2 regions of the Pedococcus sp. P2_A3 genome follow, and region 2 is predicted to be linked to the other one. Evidence: predicted binding sites of a transcription regulator. Region 2 holds the regulator's gene; the other holds the start of a gene.
The links. Region 2 encodes HspR, which represses chaperone genes until heat shock. Its sites were predicted from a motif close to AAGTTGAGTCNNNNNGACTCAACTT; they were not measured.

Region 1: AC1DX8_RS14360 (ATP-dependent Clp protease ATP-binding subunit) is a predicted target of HspR. The motif match lies at 1,657-1,681, and genes of this name have one in related genera.

Annotation. Positions count from the first base shown of each region.
Region 1 covers NZ_JBFUCW010000017.1:41,727-45,124, forward strand. Annotated here, with positions in the region: gene AC1DX8_RS14360 (ATP-dependent Clp protease ATP-binding subunit) at 1-1,503, opposite strand, end outside; gene AC1DX8_RS14365 (hypothetical protein) at 1,789-2,301, opposite strand; gene paaK (phenylacetate--CoA ligase PaaK) at 2,382-3,398, opposite strand, start outside.
Region 2 covers NZ_JBFUCW010000003.1:129,602-132,999, reverse strand. Annotated here, with positions in the region: gene grpE (nucleotide exchange factor GrpE) at 1-148, shown strand, start outside; gene AC1DX8_RS03985 (DnaJ C-terminal domain-containing protein) at 241-1,254, shown strand; gene AC1DX8_RS03980 (heat shock protein transcriptional repressor HspR) at 1,260-1,715, shown strand; gene AC1DX8_RS03975 (helix-turn-helix domain-containing protein) at 1,731-1,991, opposite strand; gene AC1DX8_RS03970 (helix-turn-helix domain-containing protein) at 2,190-2,537, shown strand; gene AC1DX8_RS03965 (hypothetical protein) at 2,503-2,940, shown strand; gene AC1DX8_RS03960 (ribonuclease E inhibitor RraB) at 2,968-3,240, shown strand; gene AC1DX8_RS03955 (right-handed parallel beta-helix repeat-containing protein) at 3,351-3,398, opposite strand, start outside.

The DNA of each region.
Region 1 (3,398 bases), on a different contig from region 2:
GGTGAGCTTGAAGACCGGGATGCCGGTGCTGGCGGCCAGGACCTCGGCGATGAGCTCCTCGTCGACCTCGGCCACGACGTCCATGTCGCCGGACTTCCACTGCGTCTCGCGCTCCGCCTTGGCGGTGAGCAGCTTCTTCTCGTCGTCCCGCAGCCTGGCGGCCTTCTCGAAGTCCTGGCCGTCGATGGCCGACTCCTTCTCCAGCCGCACGGCCGCGATCTTCTCGTCGAACTCGCGCAGGTCCGGCGGTGCGGTCATCCGGCGGATGCGCAACCGCGCGCCCGCCTCGTCGATGAGGTCGATCGCCTTGTCCGGCAGGAACCGGTCGTTGATGTACCGGTCGGCGAGGTTGGCCGCGGAGACGAGGGCGCCGTCGGTGATGGACACCCGGTGGTGCGCCTCGTAGCGGTCGCGCAGGCCCTTGAGGATCTCGATCGCGTGGCTGAGCGTCGGCTCGGCGACCTGGATCGGCTGGAACCGGCGCTCGAGGGCCGAGTCCTTCTCGATGTGCTTGCGGTACTCGTCGAGCGTCGTGGCACCGATGGTCTGGAGCTCACCGCGGGCCAGCATCGGCTTGAGGATGCTGGCGGCGTCGATCGCGCCCTCGGCGGCACCCGCACCGACGAGGGTGTGGATCTCGTCGATGAACAGGATGATGTCGCCGCGGGTGCGGATCTCCTTGAGGACCTTCTTCAGCCGCTCCTCGAAGTCGCCGCGGTAGCGGCTGCCGGCGACGAGGGCGCCGAGGTCGAGGGTGTAGAGCTGCTTGTCCTTGAGGGTCTCGGGCACCTCGCCCTTGACGATGTCCTGGGCCAGGCCCTCGACGACGGCGGTCTTGCCGACGCCGGGCTCACCGATGAGGACCGGGTTGTTCTTGGTGCGGCGGGACAGCACCTGCATGACCCGCTCGATCTCCTTCTCACGCCCGATCACCGGGTCGAGCTTGCCCTCGCGGGCAGCCATGGTGAGGTTGCGGCCGAACTGGTCGAGCACGAGCGAACCCGCGGGGGTGCCCTCCTGCTGGACGTTGCCGGACAGACCGGCGCCCGAGCCACCCTCCTTGCCCTGGTAGCCGGAGATCAGCTGGATGACCTGCTGCCGCACGCGGTTGAGGTCYGCGCCCAGCTTGACGAGGACCTGGGCGGCGACACCCTCGCCCTCGCGGATGAGGCCGAGCAGGATGTGCTCGGTGCCGATGTAGTTGTGGCCGAGCTGCAGCGCCTCGCGCAGGCTCAGCTCGAGGACCTTCTTCGCTCGCGGCGTGAAGGGAATGTGGCCGCTCGGGGCCTGCTGCCCCTGGCCGATGATCTCCTGCACCTGCTCGCGGACCGACTCCAGCGAAATGCCGAGGCTCTCCAGAGCCTTGGAGGCGACGCCTTCACCCTCGTGGATGAGACCGAGCAGGATGTGCTCCGTGCCGATGTAGTTGTGGTTGAGCATGCGCGCTTCTTCCTGCGCGAGCACGACCACCCGACGGGCCCGGTCGGTGAACCGTTCAAACATCTTCTGCTCCTGCCTATCGAGATCACCTCGATGCTATCCGTGCGACGGGGACCCGGCGTGTGCCTTCCGTGGACCGATACCCGATCGGGACGAAATTCAACCCCTGTCGTACGACTCGTTGGGGGAACGCGGGGCGCCCCCCACCTGTTCCCCGACCTGAGCCGGGTCGGCTCATGTTCGCCGTGGGCGGACGCGACGCGAGGTATGCCGCGCGTGGCTGCCCGCGCGGCATACCCCAGCTCTCTCGCCCGATAGAGATGAGACGGGTATGCCGGGGGGCATGGTTCAGCCCGTGGGCCCCTTCTTGCGGACCTCGTCGACCTGCGCCATCGCCTCGCGGAGCTCACCGAGCCACGTGTCGGACTTCTCCCCGACGAGCTTGACGCACCAGGCCAGCGCCTCGGACCGCGACTTGGCGACCCCCGCCTCGACGAGGGTGTCGAGCACCTGGCGCTCGGACTGGCGCAGCCGCGTCATGACGGGAGCCGCCAGGTGGGTGAAGAGGGCCTCGGTCTCGCCGACCCGCACCCCCCAGGACACCTTGCGGCCACTGAGGTGCTCGAGCTCACGAGCGATCTCGATGCGCCGCTCGCGGGTGTCCTCGCGGAAGGACTTGATCCGGCCGCGCGCCGCGATGGTGCGGTCGGTGTCGTCGGAGTCGTCGCCGAGCTCAGGCTCGGCGAGGGTCCCCCGGATGATGAGCTCGTCGCGGTCACGGGTGACCTCGACGGGGCCGGTGAACCAGTCGGTGGGAAGCCGGCCGGCCAGCCATGCTTCTGCCGTTGTCTTCGTTGCCATGTAATGATGATTACACGGTTACCGGCGAAGAGCGCTGGCTGTCCGCTGCAGGCGAACAGCCCGCTGCTCGCGGGCCGACCTCAGCGGGGTCGCTGGTCGGAGATCCGCTTGGCCTTGCCCAGCGAACGCTCGAGCGCGTGCGGCTCGAGCACCTCCACCCGGACGGTCACGCCCACGCGGTCCTTGACCCGCTTGCGCAGGGCGGCGGCCATCGAGGCCCGCTGCTCGGGCGTCGAGTCGGCCGCGGCAGCCTCGACCTGGACGGTGAGCTCGTCCATCCGGCCGGGTCGCGTGAGCACGCACAGGTAGTGCGGGGTCAGGCCCTCGACGGTGAGCAGGTGCTCCTCGATCTGCGACGGGAAGACGTTGACGCCCCGCACGATCATCATGTCGTCGCTGCGCCCGGTGATCTTGGCCATCCTGCGGAACTGCGGGAAGGCCGTGCCGGGCATGAGGGTGGTGAGGTCCCTGGTGCGGTACCGGACCACGGGCATGGCCTGCTTGGTGAGCGAGGTGAACACGAGCTCGCCCTCCTGGCCGTCGGGGAGCACCTCCCCGGTGACCGGGTCCACCACCTCGGGGTAGAAGTGGTCCTCCCAGATGTGCAGCCCGTCCTGCGTCTCACCCGACTCCTGTGACACCCCCGGGCCGATCACCTCGGAGAGCCCGTAGATGTCGACCGCGCGGATGTTGCTGCGGCGCTCCACCTCTTCGCGCATCTGCTCGGTCCACGGCTCGGCGCCGAAGATGCCGATCTCGAGGGAGGTCGACTTCGGGTCGATGCCCTGCGCTTCCATCGCGTCGAGGATCCCGAGGAAGTAGGACGGCGTCACCATGATGATCCGGGGCCGGAAGTCCTCGATGAGCTGCACCTGTCGCTCGGTCATGCCGCCACTGACCGGCACGACCGTGCACCCGAGTCGCTCTGCGCCGTAGTGGGCCCCGAGCCCTCCGGTGAAGAGGCCGTACCCGTAGACGACGTGCAGCAGGTCGCCGGGACGCCCGCCGGCCGCCTCGATCGACCGCGCCATCACCTGCGCCCACATGTCGATGTCGTCGCGGGTGTAGCCGACGACGGTGGGCTTGCCCGTCGTGCC
Region 2 (3,398 bases):
CGAGGCCCTGATGCACACCGCGTGGCCCCAGGACGGCTCGGTGGAGCCGACCGACTCGACGACCGTGGTCCAGGTGCTCCAGCCCGGCTACCGCGCCGGCGAGCAGATCCTGCGTGCCGCGCGCGTCGCCGTGGCCGATCCTGAGTGACGGCCGCATCATTCACAGCATGACGCCGATCGCCGGTTTCTCGCCCACCTGGCCCGAAACCTGCACCGCACCGTTGAGAGGAGGGCGCCGACATGGCTAGCCAAGACTGGTTCGAGAAGGACTTCTACGCGATCCTCGGCGTCCCCCAGGACGCCGACGGCGCGGCGATCAAGAAGGCGTACCGCAAGCTCGCCCGGGCCCACCACCCCGACAAGAACCCGGGTGACGCCGCCGCCGAGCAGCGGTTCAAGGACGTCGGCGAGGCCAACTCGGTGCTGTCCGACCCCGAGAAGCGCCGCGAGTACGACGCCGTGCGCCAGATGGCCCGCGGCGGGGCCAGGTTCACCGCCGGTGGCCCTGGTGGCGGAGCCGGCGGCTTCGACGACGTCTTCTCCTCGATGTTCGGTGGCGGGGGGCGCGGCGGTGGCACCCGCGTCCGCTACTCCACCGGAGGCAGCGGGGAGCCCAACCTCGAGGACATCCTCGGTGGGATGTTCGGGGGAGGCGCCGGCCCGGCCTACGGAGGCGCAGGTTTCCGCGCACCCCAGGGGCCGCGCAAGGGCGCGGACCTGACCGCCCGCACGAGCCTGTCGTTCCGCGACGCCGTCGAAGGCGCCACCGTCACCCTCGGCACCACGGGTGGGGGTCAGATCACGACGCGCATCCCGGCCGGGGTCAAGGACGGTCAGAAGATCCGCCTGCGCGGCAAGGGCCAGCCCGGCGACTCCGGCGCTCCCGCGGGCGACCTGATCCTCACCGTCGCCGTGGAGAAGCACCCCGTCTTCGGTCGCGAGGGCGACAACCTCACCATCGAGCTGCCGGTGACCTTCGCCGAGGCGACGCTGGGCGCCACCGTGGCGGTGCCCACCCTCGACGGTTCCACCGTGAAGGTGCGCGTGGCCCCGGGCACGCCGAGCGGCCGGGTGCTGCGGATCAAGGGCCGCGGGGTGCCCCGGAAGGACCATCCGGGCGACCTCATGGCCAAGGTCGCGATCGTGGTGCCGCAGCGACTCTCCGACGAGGCGATGGCGGCGGTCGAGACCCTCCAAGCGCTCGACGAGGGGTTTGACCCGCGAGCAGAGCTCTTCGCGAACGCGCGCCGGTGACGGTCATGGCCGACCTCCGCCACTACTCCCCTGACGACGACTCCCCGATCTTCGTCATCTCGGTCGCGGCCACCCTGGCCGGGATGCACGCCCAGACCTTGCGGCAGTACGACCGCCTCGGCCTGGTCAGCCCGTCGCGGACGCGAGGCGGAGGTCGTCGCTACTCCGGGCGCGACGTGGCGATGCTCCGGGAGGTGCAGCGCCTGTCGCAGGAGGAGGGCGTCAGCCTCGCCGGTATCCAGCGCATCATGGAGCTCGAGAACCAGGTGGCTGCCCTGCGTGGCCGGGTGCTCGAGCTGACCGACGAGCTCGAGCGCTCGCGTCGCTCGTCGCAAGCCCGGGCCGGCTCCCGGGTCTTCGCCGTCGGCCCCACGGGTGACGTGATCGCGGTGCGGGCCGGCCAGCGCCCGCGGCTGCAGCGCTCCCAGGCCCTCGTGGTCTGGCGCCCCACCCAGCACTGACGGCCGCAGGGCCGCTCAGGCGGACACCGCATCGCGCAGCGGTGCCGTGGCCAGGAGTGCGCGGTAGTCCTCGATCTGCAGCTCGCGCAGGAGTGAGGCGTAGAACTCGGGGCTGACGCGCAGCTTGCTGCCGTTCTCGAGGTGGCGGATGTAGGACGGGTCGACCTCGAGGGCCGCGCAGAGGTCGGTCACGGTCCTCCCCCTGGCCTGGCGGATGACGCGCAGTGCGTAGCCGTGCACCTCGATCGCTCGCTTTGGCGGCGTTTCCCTAGGCATGCCCGTGAACCTAGTCAACAACGGTCGCCCGAGCAAGAGTTCTGCACAGGGTCCACAGGAAGGCAGGGAGATTCGCTCTGCTCGCGCCGCACCGCACCGTCGACGGGCCCACCTCCCGCGGCCCCGGTATGCCGTGCTGGCCCACGCGTGACTGAGCAGGACTAGAAGTGACTGGGTGTGACTGGCAAGATGCGGCTCATGAACTCTGAGCAGCTCGAACGCCTGGGCAAGCGCGTCGAACGCGCCCGCCTCTCCGCCGGCTGGAGCAAGGAGCAGGCCGCCCGGGAGGCCCGGATCTCCTCGATCACGTGGAAGCGCGTCGAGGACGGGTTGGGGGTCCAGGACGTCAAGCGCGCGAGGGTGCTCGAGGTGCTGGGGCTGGACGACCGCGGTGAGCCTGTCGGTGCGTCGTCGCAAGATGGGGGCTTCGTGACCGCTCCGGGCTCCCGGGTGCGGTCAGGGGTCAGTGACGAGGAGGTCCTCGCCCTGATCGACGACGTGAGGAGCAGGCTTGACGCCATCGAGCGACGCATCCGGGGTTCCTGACCCCTGGGCGGTGCTGCGCGAGATGCGCGACGTGGTGATGCTGCGACAACCCATCGCCGAGCCCGGTCGCTACTACCACGGGCGACGGGCGATCGTGCTCCGCTCCGGGCGCAGTCTCGAGGAGGAGCGTCGCTCCCTCTGGCACGAGCTCGTGCACGCCGAGCGCGGCGACACCGTGTGCACCGGGTGGGCGGCGTCCGCCACCGAGCGAAGGGTGGAGCGCGAGGCGGCCCGGCGCGCCATGCCCCTCGCCGTCATGGAGCGCCGTCTCGCCGTCGCCAGCGACTGGGACGACTTCGTCTGGCACATGAAGGTTCCGGAGCGCTGGGTCCGCTTCCGGCTGTCGTGTGCGGGTCCGGCCGAGCGGGCCCGGCTGGAGCGGGCCTGTCGGTGGACCGAGTGACCGCGGCCGCGCGGCATACTCGTGCCCGTGAGTGAGCACCTGCTGGTCTTCCCCGACCGAGAGACCGCCGACGACGTTGCTGCCGAGCTGGCCCACGAGGGCTTCTCCGAGGTCCGCGTGGTCCGCGAGGCGTTGGCGGGCGAGGACGACTCCGAGGACCACGAGTGGGCGGTCCACGTGGTCGAGGAGATGGTCGCCGACGAGTCGGGCCCGGTGGAGTCCGGGCTGCGCGACCGGTTCAGCGCCTTGGCCGAGGAGCACGGCGGCTGGTACGACCCCGACCCCACGCCCCTGACCTGACCCGGATGCGGTGACGCGCTGATGCGCTAATGCGGTGAGCCGGATGCGCGGATGCCAGGGGTGCGCCCTGCGCACCCCTGGCATCCCAGGCATCCCTGACGCGGTCCGGGTCAGCGGCCCCAGGCGCCCAGGTACCGCGTGCCGGTCGGCTGGCCGAT